2 regions of the Streptomyces sp. NPDC057424 genome follow, and region 2 is predicted to be linked to the other one. Evidence: riboswitches for the same ligand, from Rfam matches in the RefSeq annotation. Region 2 holds a riboswitch; the other holds the start of a gene.
The links. A riboswitch is a leader RNA that binds a small molecule or an ion and turns the genes downstream of it on or off. The one in region 2 is predicted to bind cyclic di-AMP.
Positions count from the first base shown of each region.

Region 1 (7,246 bases), on a different contig from region 2:
ACCAAACCCGTGCCCGCAGTCCGCCAAAACACGGCCGAATGCCCGTTTCCTGCGCGCGCGAAACCTGCCGAAGATTGTCGTGCCCGCGTACCGCCGGGTACAGTCACCGCACTGCTCTGGCAGCCCCTGTTGTCGAGGCGAAAGAGAAGTTGGTGAACGACCGTCACCCGTCGGGGACCATGACCCCGGCTCCGGCTTCCGACGCCGCCTCCGCGCACTACGGGTCGTACGGCACCCAGGAAGCCCAGTACGGCGACTTCACCACGTACGGCGACTACGCCGCCACCGGATTTGACGCCACCGGTGCCACCGCAACCGGTACCGACGGCACCGGTTTCGACGCCACCGGGCACGCCACCGCGAGCTTCGCGACCGACCCCCTCTTCGGCGACATGCCGGGCAACGGCCACGACACGGGCGCCTACGACGCCGGTCACTGGCCCACCGGCACGCACGAGAACGTGCACTACGACGCGTACGCGGCCCAGCACCACGCCGCCTACGACACCGGCGTCTACGACACGGCCTCCTGGACGGCCGAGCAGCAGCCGATGTCGGCCATCCCGTCCCAGGCCCCGTCTCCCGACGCCACCGGGCAGTGGGAGACCGGCGCCTGGCTCCAGCCCGACCAGTCCGGCAACCCCGCCGACCACACCCAGCAGTGGGAATGGGGCACGCAGAGTTTCGACACGGGCGCCTACGACGCCACGCAGTGGAACTCCGACGGCACCGCCGCACCGGATCCCGACGCGTACGAGCACCCCGCTGAAACCTTCGACCAGTACGAGACCGCGACGTTCGAGCAGGTCGGCTACGGCGAGTCCGACGGGACCGGTTACCACGACCCCGCCGCGGAGGGCGACGAGCCGGAAACCACCGGTGAACTGCCCGTCGTCACGCCTCTCCTGGACGGCCAGGAGGACGTCACCCCGGCCCCGTCGTCGCGGGCGGCCGCGCGCGCCGGTTCCCGTTCCCGCCGCCGTACGCCCCCCAAGCGCTCGGCGCTGATGACCATCGCGGTGCCCTCGGCGTGTGTGATGGGTGTCGCCGGGATCGCCGCCGCCTCCGTCGGCACCTTCGCCGACGACAGTGCCGCGGAGGCGCAGACGATGGCGGCGGACGCGCAGCCGGTCAAACCAGCCGCCGCCAACAACAAGCTGGACACACAGCTGCAGAGCCTCTCCGCCGGTGCCGACGACTTCGCCGACCGGGCCAGCCGTACGCAGGAGCGCATCGATCTCAAGGCCCAGCAGGCGGCCGAGAAGAAGCGGGCGGCTGAGGAGGCGGCCCGCAAGGAGCGGCTGCGCCCCAAGTTCGCCCTGCCGGTCGCGCGGCACGGACTCAGCGCCACCTACGGCCAGTCCGGCATCAACTGGATGTCCCTGCACACCGGCATCGACTTCCCCGTCTCGTACGGCACGACCGTGATGGCCGCGACGGACGGCACCGTGCGCACGCAGTGGAACAGCGCGTACGGCAACATGCTGATCCTGACCGCGAAGGACGGCACGGAGACGTGGTACTGCCACCTCTCCACCTACACGGTCGCCTCGGGCACGACCGTGAAGGCCGGCGATCCGATCGCGCGCTCCGGCAACTCCGGCAACTCCACCGGCCCGCACCTGCACTTCGAGGTGCGCCCGGGCGGCGGCTCGGCGATCGACCCGCTCCCGTGGCTGCGCAGCCACGGCATCGACCCGACGTAACGTCCCGGCAGCCCCCGCCCGTCGGGCGAGCAGGGGCCCACCGGCTCACCTCACGGTGCTACAGCTTCTCCACCGGCGCGTACCGCAGCAGCAGCCGCTTCGGCTTGGTGTCGCCGAAGTCGATCGTCGCCTCGGCGTTGCCGCCCGTGCCCTTGACCCCGACGACGGTGCCGAGCCCGAACTGGTCGTGCGTGACCCGGTCGCCGACCGCCAGTGACACCACCGGCTTCTCGGCGGTGCGGCGCGTGGCGAAACCCGAGGCGCCCGACGCCGAGGAGCGCGAGCGGGACGAGGACAGCGAGGCCGCCACCGCCGAGACCGGCCCGGAGGACGCGGGTGCGGTCGCTCCCGTCCGCTTCCACTCCACGTGGGTCGGCGGGATCTCCTCCAGGAACCGGGAGGGCGGGTTGTACGACGGCTGGCCCCATGCGCTGCGCAGCGTGGACCGCGTCAGATACAGCCGTTCCCGCGCGCGTGTGATGCCGACGTAGGCCAGGCGCCGCTCCTCCTCCAGTTCCTTGGTCTGGCCGAGGGCGCGCATGTGCGGGAAGACGCCGTCCTCCATGCCGGTCAGGAAGACGACCGGGAACTCCAGGCCCTTGGCGGTGTGGAGGGTCATCAGGGTGATGACGCCGTCGCCGTCCTCCTCGTCGGGGATCTGGTCGGAGTCGGCGACCAGCGCGACCTGTTCGAGGAAGTCGGACAGGGTGCTCGGCTGTTCCTCGCCGCGCTCCTGCTCGAACTCCATGGCGACTGCGGCGAGTTCCTGAAGGTTCTCGATCCGGGTCTCGTCCTGCGGGTCGGTGGAGGCCTGCAGCTCGGCGAGGTACCCGGTGCGCTCCAGTACGGCCTCCAGCACCGTGGCCGGTCCGGCGCCGGACTCGACGACGGTACGGAGGTCCTCCATCAGCGTGTTGAACCGCTTGACGGCGTTGGTGGAACGCGCGGCCATGCCGTACGCCTCGTCGACCCGCTTGAGCGCCTGCGGGAAGCTGATCTTCTCCCGCTGGGACAGGGCGTCGATCATGGCCTCGGCGCGGTCACCGATGCCCCGCTTGGGGACGTTGAGGATCCGGCGCAGCGGCACCGAGTCCTCCGGGTTGGCCAGCACGCGCAGGTAGGCCAGGACGTCCCGGACCTCCTTGCGCTCGTAGAAGCGGACACCGCCGACGACCTTGTAGGGCAGGCCGACGCGGATGAAGACCTCTTCGAAGACACGGGACTGGGCGTTGGTGCGGTAGAAGACGGCGACGTCGCCGGCCTTCGCCTCGCCCGCGTCGGTGAGGCGGTCTATCTCCTCGGCGACGAACTGCGCCTCGTCGTGCTCGGTGTCGGCGACGTAGCCGGTGATGCGCGCACCCGTGCCGGCGTTGGTCCACAGGTTCTTGGGGCGGCGGGACTCGTTGCGCTCGATGACCGCGTTGGCCGCGCTGAGGATGGTCTGGGTGGAGCGGTAGTTCTGCTCCAGCAGGATCGTCGTCGCGTCCGGGTAGTCCTCCTCGAACTGGAGGATGTTGCGGATCGTCGCACCGCGGAAGGCGTAGATCGACTGGTCGGCGTCACCCACCACGCACAGCTCGGCGGGCGGGACCTCGGCTTCCGGCGGCACGTCGACCGGGTGCTCGGAGGTGCCGACCAGCTCGCGGACCAGGGCGTACTGGGCGTGGTTGGTGTCCTGGTACTCGTCGACCATGACGTGCCGGAAGCGGCGGCGGTAGTGCTCGGCGACGTCCGGGAAGGCGCGCAGGAGATTGACCGTCGTCATGATCAGGTCGTCGAAGTCGAGGGCGTTCGCCTCGCGCAGCCGCGACTGGTACATGGCGTAGGCCTGGGCGAGGGTCTTCTCGAAGCCGTCGGTGGCCTGTGCGGCGAAGTCCTCCTCGTCGATCAGCTCGTTCTTCAGGTTGCTGATCTTGGCGCTGAAGGACTTCGGCGGGAAGCGCTTGGGGTCGAGGTCCAGGTCGCGGCAGACCAGGGCCATCAGGCGCTTGGAGTCGGCGGCGTCGTAGATCGAGAAGGAGGAGGTGAAGCCGAGCTTCTTGCTCTCCCGCCTGAGGATGCGGACGCACGCGCTGTGGAACGTCATGACCCACATGGCGTTCGCGCGCGGGCCGACGAGCTGCTCGACGCGCTCCTTCATCTCGCCGGCGGCCTTGTTGGTGAAGGTGATCGCGAGGATCTGGCCGGGGTGCACGTCCCGCTCGGCGAGCAGGTGGGCGATGCGGTGCGTGAGCACACGGGTCTTGCCGGAGCCGGCGCCGGCCACGATGAGCAGCGGGGAGCCGGAGTGCACGACGGCGGCGCGCTGGTTGTCGTTCAGCCCCTCCAGGAGGGCGGCGGTGTCCACCGCCGGGCGGGGGGCACCGTCCCGGTAGTAGGCGTCCCGGTCCGGGGGCACGTCGAACTTCCCGCCGAACAGATCGTCCGGAACCGGCTCCGGAGCGTGATCGTCCTCGGGCGGCGGCGGGGGCTCGTCCGCGGGGCCCCGCTGGGCCTGGAGGTTCGCCAGGAAGTTGTCGTCAAAGAGGCTGCTCATCGCTCTCCGAGTCTAGGGCGCCTCACTGACAGCCCGCCGCCGCCCCGAGAACATCGCCGCCCGCCCGCACGCCCGCCGACCGCCCGGCGGCGCATTGTCGCCCTCCATGACCGCATGATCACGTCCTGCTACACCCCCCGCAAATGCGGACCATCCATGACCAAACCTCCTCGATCGTTCACTCTCCGCAACGCTCAGGAACGAGGTCACGAAAATGTATCGGGCATATCACCCATCAACCTTCACAAGGGCCACACGAGTTGGCTACGGTGCGACCGGGCCGCATGACCCCCACCGGCGAACGTCGCCGGGCCGCGCGGCCTCCGCCGAGTCCGGTGTGCCGCAGCGGCAGCCGGAGCCGGGGACCCAACCGTGAACCTGGGGTGAATCGGCCCGACTCCCTGTGCGGAGAAGGCCGTAGGGCAAACCTTCCGAAGCACCCGCCCGAACCCGACAGCTAACCCGGTAGGCGGAACATGGAAGGAGTCGCCTCCCTTGGCGTCGCACCGCAAGTCGCGTCCTACGGGTACGCGCGTGGCAGGCATACGGCCCCCCGCCCTCGCAACGGCGGCCCTCACGTCCGTGGCCCTGCTGTCCCAGTCGGCCAACGCCGCCCCCGAGGCCGACGACAAGCCCAGCCTCGAGGAAGTCGAGAAGAAGGTCGACGACCTGTACCGCCAGGCCGAGTCGGCGACCGGCAAGTACAACGCGGCCAAGGAGAAGACCGCGAAGCAGCGCAAGCGCGTCGACACCCTCCTGGACGACGTCGCCCAGCGCACCCAGAAGCTCAACGAGGCCCGCGAGGAACTGGGTTCCTTCGCCTCCGCCCAGTACCGCACCGGCGCCGCCGCCCCGGACACGGCGACGTTCCTGCTCGCGGACACTCCGCAGGACTACTTCGACCGGACCCAGCTGATGGACCGGATGACCGGCCGTCAGAAGGCCGCGGTCGACGACTACGTCACGCAGCAGTCCGAGACGATGGAGAAGCGCCAGGAGGCCACCGAGAGCCTCGAGACGCTCACCGAGTCGCAGGGCGATCTCAAGACGGCCAAGGCCACCGTCCAGCGCAAGCTCGCCGACGCGCGCGAGCTGATGTCGAAGCTGACCGCCGAGGAGAAGGCCCGGCTCGCGGCGATCGAGAAGGAGAAGCGGGAGGAGGCCGCCCGCAAGGCCGACGAGCTGGCCCGGCAGCAGGCCGCGCAGCAGCAGGCGCAGGACGAGGCCGCCCAGCAGCAGGACAGCGGGTCCTCGTCGTCGGGTTCGCCGGGCTCCGGCTCATCCTCCTCCACCGCGCCGGCCGACTCCTCGTACGCCACCAAGGCCGACAAGGCGCTCGCCTTCGCCCGCGCCCAGATCGGCAAGCCGTACGTGTGGGGTGCCGTCGGCCCCGGCTCCTACGACTGCTCCGGCCTCACCCAGGCCGCCTGGAAGGCCGCGGGCGTCACCCTGCCACGCACGACCTACGACCAGGTGAACGCCGGCACCACGGTCCCGCTCTCCCAGGCCCAGCCCGGCGACCTCGTGTTCTTCTACGACGACCTCTCCCACGTCGGCATCTACATCGGCAACGGCATGATGATCCACGCCCCGAAGCCCGGCACGTATGTGCGCGAGGAGTCGGTCTACTACGACGGCGAGTCGGCGATCCACAGCGTGGTGCGCCCGGCCTGAGAAGTCTCGTTACGAGAGGGGCACGCGCGCGTGCCCCTCTCGTACCGGACGTACGTGGGCTTTCGGCCGGTGCGGCGAGTGAGGGTCCCCCCTGCTCGAAGAGCTTGGGGGAGCGTGCCGGGCGTCGCGACGGGGCGACCGTTGCCTGCCGGGGCACTAGCATCGGCGCTATGTCCGGTCCCTCCCCGTTTGCCACCTGGTGGGCGACGTATGCGCTGGCGACCGGCGTCCTGCCGGTCGGTCTCGACTCGGCGGGCTTCGAGGTCCTCTCCCGCATCACCCTCACCCTGGCCTGCGCGGCCTGGCTGGTGGCGGCCGCGGGCCTCGCCCAGCGCGCGCACGGCGGACGGCGGGCCGAGACGCCGGCCGCGCTCACCACCGTGGCGGCGACCGCAGTCCTCGGCACCGGCTTCTCCGTGACCGGCCGGCAGCCCCTCGCCGAGGCGCTGTTGGCGCTCGCCACGCTGCTCTGGGTGGTGCTGCTCACCGCGGAGACCGAGGGGCGGCGGGGGACGGTCTTCCTGCGCTGCGTGGCCACTCAGGGACTCGCCATGCTCGGCGCCACACTCGCCGCGGCCGAAGCGGCGGCCTGGCTCGCCCACGCCGCCCTGGTGCTGTTCTGGCTGGGACTTGCGCTCTACGGCTTCGCCCTGTTCCGCTTCCAGCCCCGGCAGGTGGAGGAGGGGCGCGGGGACCACTGGCTCGCGGCCGGCGCCCTCGCCTTCTCGGCACTGGCCGCGGCGAAGCTCCTCAGCGCCGACAGCGCTCGCCTGTACCTGTGGAACGAGGACAACGTCAGCGCCCTGCGCACGACGACCGTCACGCTGCTCGTGCTCGCGCTGATCGCCTGCGTCGCCCTGCTCCTCGCCGAGCTCTTCTGGCCCCGGCACCACTACGACGTGCGACGCTGGGCGACCGTGTTCGCCGCGGCCGTGACGGCCACGGCCGCGCTGGCGGTCGCCGCAGCCCTCGACGTCCCCTGGCTCGACGTCGCCGGAGAGGTGCTGCTGTGGATCGCGGTGGCCGCCTGGCTCGGGTGCACCGCCTGGGCCCTCGCCTCGGCCCGGGCCGGCGCCCGGCGCTCCCGGGTCAGGTCCAGAGCACGGCGATGAAGATGTTCGCCGTGGTCAGCAGACCGACCAGGCCGAAGAGGCCCTTGTCCACCTTCTCGTCGTCCCGTTTCACGTAGACGAGACCGAGGACCACGATCAGCAGGGCCAGCTTCACGCCGATCTTGATGTTGTTCACGGACTGGTCGTCGGCCTGGTTGAGACCGACCAGGACCACACCGGTGACCAGCATCGTGAGCGCGCCGTGCAGCATCGCGGGG
Region 1 covers NZ_JBHVCP010000016.1:18,352-25,597, reverse strand. The annotation lists gene ACFU3E_RS15655 (M23 family metallopeptidase) at 153-1,706, shown strand; gene pcrA (DNA helicase PcrA) at 1,765-4,242, opposite strand; cyclic di-AMP (ydaO/yuaA leader) riboswitch at 4,557-4,729, shown strand; gene ACFU3E_RS15645 (NlpC/P60 family protein) at 4,738-5,916, shown strand; gene ACFU3E_RS15640 (hypothetical protein) at 6,087-7,028, shown strand; gene ACFU3E_RS15635 (hypothetical protein) at 7,006-7,246, opposite strand, start outside.
Region 1: another riboswitch for cyclic di-AMP. It lies ahead of ACFU3E_RS15645 (NlpC/P60 family protein); the one in region 2 lies ahead of ACFU3E_RS11305 (M23 family metallopeptidase).

Region 2 (7,246 bases):
GTCATCTCCGTGGCCGTCTTCCTCGACGACCACCGGGCCTTCGGCCACGCTCTGGAGCGTTTCCGGGAGCGTGTGCCCGCCTACTTCTACCTGGAGGAGGACGGGCCCGTGCCGCTCACCGTGCCCGGCTCCGGCGTGGACGGCCCGCAGCGGATGGCGTCGTACTGGTTCGGGCAGACCACGTACCGCGACGGCGTCTCCCAGGAGACCTGCCGCAGCGTCCGGCACGTCGGCGCCTCGCTCGCCGCCACCGCCCACATCGCCGAGACGGCCTGGCACCAGGGCGTCGACCTCTACGGCGAGACCGAGGACCGGCTGACGGCCGCGCTCACCCTGCACGCCCGCCACGAGCTGGGCGGACGCGTGCCCGGGTGGCTGTGCGGTGGCCGGGTCGAAGGGAAGCTCGGACCCGGTCTGGAGGTTGCCCTCCACCACCTGGAGGGGCGGCGCGGCCGGCCCGTCCCCGCCGCACACAAGCTGGCCGTGCGGGCCCGGCCCGCCGGCACCGACGGCCTGTTCACCGCCTGGGAAACCCTGACCCACGCGGGCGCCCCGGCCGGCTGAGCGGAGGGTGTGCACGAGCTGTCCCGCGGATGGCGTACACTGGAGTCACAACGACGCGGGGTGGAGCAGCTCGGTAGCTCGCTGGGCTCATAACCCAGAGGTCGCAGGTTCAAATCCTGTCCCCGCTACTGAAGGCCGAGGGCCGGAATCCAAAAGGATTCCGGCCCTCGGTGCATTTCCCGGCACCCCATTACGGTCGGTGAGTGAACCACCCCGTTCCGCATAACAACTGACACACCGTCAAAACTCGTCCGTCACATGCGCAGCGGTCAACTCGTCCGGTTTGAGCCGGTCATGGCAGGTAAGTCCGCGCGAAAAAGGTTAATGATCAAGTGGAATCGCTGGAATACCCCTCGCGCGTCTATTAACGTTCGATAACGCAGCGCGGTCGTCCCAGCCGTCACAGAAGGCGGCTCCGTGCGCACGCGCCGAATCCCGAAAGGGAACCGGGGAACCACCACTTGGGGTGAATCGGGCGGATACCACCGTGGAAGCACGGCAGGTATACGCGCGTAGGAGACCTTCCTGCTCCGAACCCGTCAGCTAACCCGGTAGGCGAGAAGGAAGGAAAGGAGTACGCCCACGTGGCGTCCAACCGGCCTGCCCCCGCGGCCCCGTACGCGCCGAAGCGCGACATCGACACCTTCGGCTACGGCGGTCAGCGCACCGACGAGGGCCCGTTCCAGGAGTGGAACCCCACCGAGGAGTCCATCCGTCCCGTCCGTGGCCGGCATCGCGTCACCAAGCAGCGCGGCGGAGGTCTCGCCCGCAGCTCCACCGTCCTGGGCGTCGGCGTCATAGCCGCCGTGGGTGCCGGCGGCATGGCCAGCGCCCAGACGGGCAAGCCCCCGGTGTCCATCTCCGTTCCGGACCTGCCCTCGGTGGGTTCCCTCATCTCGGACGACGACACCCCCGAAGGTTCGGCCACCCCGCTCAGCAGCCTCGGCACCGCCACGGCGGACCCCGAGCAGAGCACCTCCGGCGCCGGTGCCGGCGAGGCACTGCGCGCCCGGATCATGGCCCAGGTCGAGCACCAGCAGGACCAGATCGAGACCAAGGCCGCCGAGGACGCCGCGGCCGCCGCCGAGAAGGCGGCAGCCGAAGCCGTCGCCAAGGCGGAGAAGGAAGCCAAGGCCAAGGCCGCCGAAGCCAAGAGGAAGGCGGAGGAGGAGGCCAGGAAGAAGGCCGAGGCCGAGCGGCTGGCCGCCCTCGCCAAGCAGTTCACGCTGCCGACCTCCTCGTACACCATCACCTCCAGCTTCGGCCAGGCCGGCGCCTACTGGTCCTCCGGCTACCACACCGGCCTCGACTTCGCCGCCCCCACGGGCACGCCGATCAAGGCCGTGCACAGCGGCACCATCACCGAGGCGGGCTGGAACGGCTCGTACGGCTACAAGACCGTCCTCACCCTCGATGACGGCACCGAGATCTGGTACGCGCACCAGTCCTCCATCGGCGTCAGCGTCGGCCAGAAGGTCAGCACCGGCGACGTCATCGGCCGTGTGGGCGCCACCGGCAACGTCACCGGGGCGCACCTGCACCTCGAGGTCCACACCGGTGGATCCTCCGGCGGCATCGACCCGATGGCGTGGCTGCGGGGCAAGGGACTGAACCCGTAAGCGGTACACGCCCGTTGAAGCACCGGCGGCCCTGACGGCGACCCCCCGACGTCAGGGCTCCCGGTTTTCCGGTGTGGTGTTCACGGGGACTTCGCGTCCGTTGCGGAATGAAGCCTTCCTGCAGGGGCGTTGACACGGAACATGACGTCCCTTCGCAAGCTCGGCTCTTCCGGCCTCAAGGTCTTCCCCCTCGCCCTCGGCGGCAACGTCTTCGGCTGGACCGCCGACGAGGACCAGTCGTTCGCCGTCCTCGACGCCTACACCGCCGCCGGCGGCAACTTCGTCGACACCGCCGACTCCTACTCGGCCTGGGTCGAGGGCAACCAGGGCGGCGAGTCCGAGACCGTGCTCGGCAAGTGGCTGAAGTCCCGCGGCAACCGCGCGGACGTCGTCGTCGCCACGAAGGTCAGCCAGCACCCCGAGTTCCGCGGCCTGTCCGCCGCCACCATCAAGGCTGCCGCCGACGCCTCCCTGCGGCGCCTCGGCACCGACTACATCGACCTGTACTACACGCACTTCGACCAGCCCGACGTGCCCGTCGAGGAGATCATCGGCGCGCTCGACACCCTCGTGAAGGCCGGGAAAGTGCGGCACATCGCCGCCTCCAACATCTCCGCCGAGCGGCTGCGGGCCTCCCTGGAGTTCTCCGACCGCGAGGGGCTCGCCCGGTACGTGGCCCTCCAGCCCCACTACAACCTGGTCTCCCGCGGCACCTACGAGGGTGAGCTCCAGGACCTCGCCGAGCGGACCGGCCTGGCCGCCGTGCCGTACTTCGCGCTCGCGTCCGGCTTCCTCACGGGCAAGTACCGGCCCGGCACGACCGTCGAGAGCGCACGGGCGGGGAGTGCGGCCGCGCACCTGGAGACCGAGCGGGGGCGGCGGGTGCTCGCCGCCCTCGACGAGATCGCCCGGGCGCACGAGGTGCCCATGGCCACGGTGGCGCTGGCCTGGCTCGCCGCCCAGCCGACCGTGACGGCGCCGATCGCTTCCGCGCGGACGGTGGAGCAGCTGCCCGCGCTGGTCGGCGTCGGCGAACTCACGCTCTCTCAGGCCGAGGTCACACGGCTGACGCAGGCCTCGGCCTGATCCCGACGACAGGCCCCTGGAACGGTGCTGGCCCAGCCGCGTCGTCCCGCCCGCAGGGCGGGCCCTGCGGCGTCCGGTGCGGCGAGCGGGGCCCCTGCTCGAAGAGCTTGGGGAAGCGTGCCGGGCGTCGCGACGGGGCGAGCGTCACCTGTCCGGGCACTAGGAGCGGTACGGGTTGTACGCCGGGTACGGCGCCGGCTGCGGGCCGTACCCGTACACGCCGTACACCGGCCAGGGCGGGGCCACCACCGGGACCGGAGGGGCGGTGATCCGCGCCGCGTGGTCCAGCGCGGGACGGGCCGCCTCCCGGCGCCGCCACAGCTCGCCGAGCAGTTCCCGCTCCCGCACCGCGAAGTCCGCCCCGGCGCGGCCCCGCCGGGCCCGGTGCCGCAGGAACGCCAGGGACGTCGCGTACGCCTCGTACCGCGCCACCTCCCGGGGCGCCGCCCTGCCCGCGTGGCGCCGGGCGTACTGGCGGGCGATCCGCCGGGCCCGCATCGAGCCCAGCGCGTACGGCTCCGCCGGGGCCAGCCAGCCGGCCACGGCGTAGGCGGGCAGCTCCGCCCGTATGGTCTTCAGTTCCCGCTGCCGCGTCCAGATCACCAGCCATGTCAGCAGCCCGAAGCTGGGCACCATGAACGCCGCGTACACGGCGAAGAACCCGTACTCGCCGAAGGCCGAGGAGCCGTTCCACATCGCGTGCATGCCCATCGCGAGCAGTAGCCCGAAGAGCGGGAACGCGACGCGGCGCAGGGGCCGGCGGTCCGCCGAGAGCGCGGCGATGCCGAAGCCGATGCCGGTGAGGACCGTGAACAGCGGATGCGCGAACGGCGACATGACGATGCGCACGAAGAAGGTCGCCGCGGTGACGGAGGCGATGCCCGTGCCGCCGGTCAGCTGGTCGGTGCCGAAGGCGGTGCCCAGGTAGAGGATGTTCTCCGTGAACGCGAAGCCGGTGGCGGTCACGCCGGCTACGACGACCCCGTCGACGATGCCGGTGAAGTCGCGCCGCCGGAAGAGGAAGACCAGGAGGACGGCCGCCGCCTTGGCCGACTCCTCGACCACCGGCGCTATCACGGTCGCGCCGAGGGTGTCCGCGCTGGACGGGTCCGCCGTCGCCGTCGCTATCCATCTCGTCGCGAAACTGTTGGCGACGATCGCTATCAGCGCCGCCGCGCAGGCCCCCCAGGCGAAGCAGAACAGCAGGTTCCGCCAGGGGCCGGGTTCGACCCGGTCGAGCCAGCGGAACGCGGCTGTCAGCAGGGGCACCGGGAGGACGGCCAGCCCCAGCCCGACCAGGAACCCCTCCGTGCCGGTCTCCTCGCGGACCAGGGCGAGGATGACGAGGCCGGATATGGCGAGGAGCGTGCTCAGCGCGCCGTAGCGCACCCAGGGGCGCTGCCACCAGTGGGCGTGCCGAGAGGAGCCGGCTGTGCCTGGGCCGGCGAGGGGTGCGCCGTCGGTGGGCCCGCTGGGGTACGACGGGTGCGGGAGGCTGGTGGCCACGGCATTGACCCTAACGACGGATGGGCGCTGTCCGCAGGCGGAAGAGGTGCCAGGGGTGGTCAGGCGCCGGCGGGGGGCTGGTCCACGTGCTGTACGCGGCGGAAGAGGAGGTCGTTCACGACATGTCCCTTGTCCAGTCCCTGGCCCTCGAAACGGGTCAGCGGACGGAAGTCGGGACGCGGCGCGAAACCGCCGTCCGCCTGCGTGTTCTCGAAATCGGGGTGTGCCGTGAGGACGTCGAGCATCTGCTCGGCGTACGGCTCCCAGTCGGTGGCGCAGTGGAGGACCGCGCCGGGCCCGAGGCGGGTGGCGGCGAGGCTGAGGAAGTCGGGCTGGATGATCCTGCGCTTGTGGTGCCGCTTCTTGGGCCACGGGTCGGGGAAGTAGACGCGCAGGCCACCGAGGCAGTCCGGGGTGAGCATCTCGCGCAGGAGGATGATCGCGTCGCCGTTGCCGACCCGGATGTTGGACAGGCCGTTCCGGTCGGCGAGATTGAGCAGGTTGCCCTGGCCGGGGGTGTGGACGTCGACGGCGAGGATGTTCGTGGCGGGGTCGGCCGCGGCCATCTGGGCGGTGGCCTCGCCCATGCCGAAGCCGATCTCCAGGACGACGGGGTTGTCGTTGCCGAACAGCTCGGGCAGGTCGAGGCGCCGGCTGCCGTCGATGTCGAGGCCCCACTTGGGCCACAGTCGCTGCAGGGCGTCCGCCTGACCGGCGGTGACGCGGCTGCGCCGAGGCTGGAAACTCCGGATGCGCCGCTCGAAGTGCGACCCGGCGGGGTCGGCCTTCGGCCCGTCGGGAAAACGCGGCTCTCCCTTGGCCCGGGTGCGCCGGACGGAGGGACCGGGGGTGTGCGGGTGCGGGGTTTCGGGGGTGTTCGCGGAGTCAGACACAGTGCCCCTGATTTTACGGCTGTGGTGTGGCGCGTACGGGCGGGTGGGTGGGTCGGGGCCGTGCCGGGGGTGTCCGTCCCCGGAACGGCGCGATGGGGTTGCGTGCCCACTGACTGTTCGTGGACGCGCCAATCGCTGCGGGGTCGACCCCCGGCACGTCCCCTCGCGTCGCCCAGCGGGTGCGGGTGCGGGTGCGGGTGCGGGTGCGGGTGCCTCGTGGCTTGTGCCCGCAGCGGCGTCCCGCCCTGCCGGGTCGCGGACCCGTCCGGCATCAGCAGCAGGCCTCACAGCGCGTTCAACGCCCTCCGTGCCACCTCCCGGCCGATCGGCAGGGACGCTGTGGCCGCAGGAGACGGAGCGTTCAGGACGTGCACCGTGCGAGGGCCCTCGCGGATCAGGAAGTCGTCGACCAGGGTTCCGTCCCGCAGTACCGCCTGCGCCCGCACCCCCGCAGCCGTCGGCACCAGGTCGTCCTCGGACACCCCGGGCAGCAGCCTGCCCACCGCATCCGTGAACGCCCTCTTGGACAGGGACCGCCGCAGCTCACCCGCCCCGTAGCGCCAGTGCCGGCGGGCGATCTGCCAGGAGCCGGGCCAGGCCAGGGTCGAGCCCAGCTCGCGCGGGCGGACCGTGCCCCACCCGTACCCCTCGCGGGCCAGTGCAGGGACCGCGTTGGGCCCGACATGGACACCCCCGTCGATGCCCCGCGTGAGATGCACCCCGAGGAACGGGAACGCCGGATCGGGCACCGGGTAGACCAGGCCGCGCACCAGCTCGGGCCGGGCCAGCTCGTAGTACTCGCCCCGGAACGGCACGATCCGGACGTCCGGGTCGCCCCCGGTCAGCCGGGCGATCTCGTCGCACTGCAGACCCGCGCAGTTCACCAGGACCCGCCCGCGTACGACGTCCCCCGCTGCCGTGAGCACGGCGACTCCCCGCTCGGGGCGCCGGTCGACGCGCACGACCCGCGTGCCGTAGCGGATCTCCGCGCCCGAGCCGTGGGCCAGCTGGCGGGCGACCGCGACGAAGTCGCAGATGCCGGTCGTGCCGACGTGTATCGCGGCGAGGCCGCGCACCTCCGGTTCGTACTCCGCGATCTGGGGCCCGCCCAGCTCCCGCACCGGGATCCCGTTCTCCCGGCCGCGCTGGACGAGGGCGTGCAGGCGGGGCAGCTCCGCGCGGTCGGTGGCGACGATCAGCTTGCCGGTGACCGCGTGCGGGATGCCGTACTCGGCGCAGAACTTGACCATCTCCGCCGCGCCCCGCACCGCGTAGCGCGCCTTGAGGGAGCCGGGGCGGTAGTAGATGCCGCTGTGGATGACGCCGCTGTTGCGGCCGGTCTGGTGGCGGGCCGGGCCCGGTTCCTTCTCCAGGACGGTGACACGTGTGCCCGGTGCGGCGCGTGTGATCGCGTACGCCGTCGACAGGCCGACGATGCCGCCGCCGATCACCAGCACGTCACAGTCGTATGTGATCCGCACTCGCACCACCTCCCGCTTCGATAGTGCACTGCGCCACTGACAATGCCTTCAAACGCGGGACGGGCGGCATGCCTGCTCAGGCTACGCCGGAGTCATC
Region 2 covers NZ_JBHVCP010000009.1:169,244-176,489, forward strand. The annotation lists gene ACFU3E_RS11295 (alginate lyase family protein) at 1-564, shown strand, start outside; tRNA gene ACFU3E_RS11300 (tRNA-Met) at 619-692, shown strand; cyclic di-AMP (ydaO/yuaA leader) riboswitch at 981-1,137, shown strand; gene ACFU3E_RS11305 (M23 family metallopeptidase) at 1,149-2,183, shown strand; gene ACFU3E_RS11310 (aldo/keto reductase) at 2,325-3,269, shown strand; gene ACFU3E_RS11315 (PrsW family intramembrane metalloprotease) at 3,429-4,775, opposite strand; gene trmB (tRNA (guanosine(46)-N7)-methyltransferase TrmB) at 4,835-5,668, opposite strand; gene lhgO (L-2-hydroxyglutarate oxidase) at 5,953-7,155, opposite strand; gene ACFU3E_RS11330 (MFS transporter) at 7,231-7,246, opposite strand, start outside.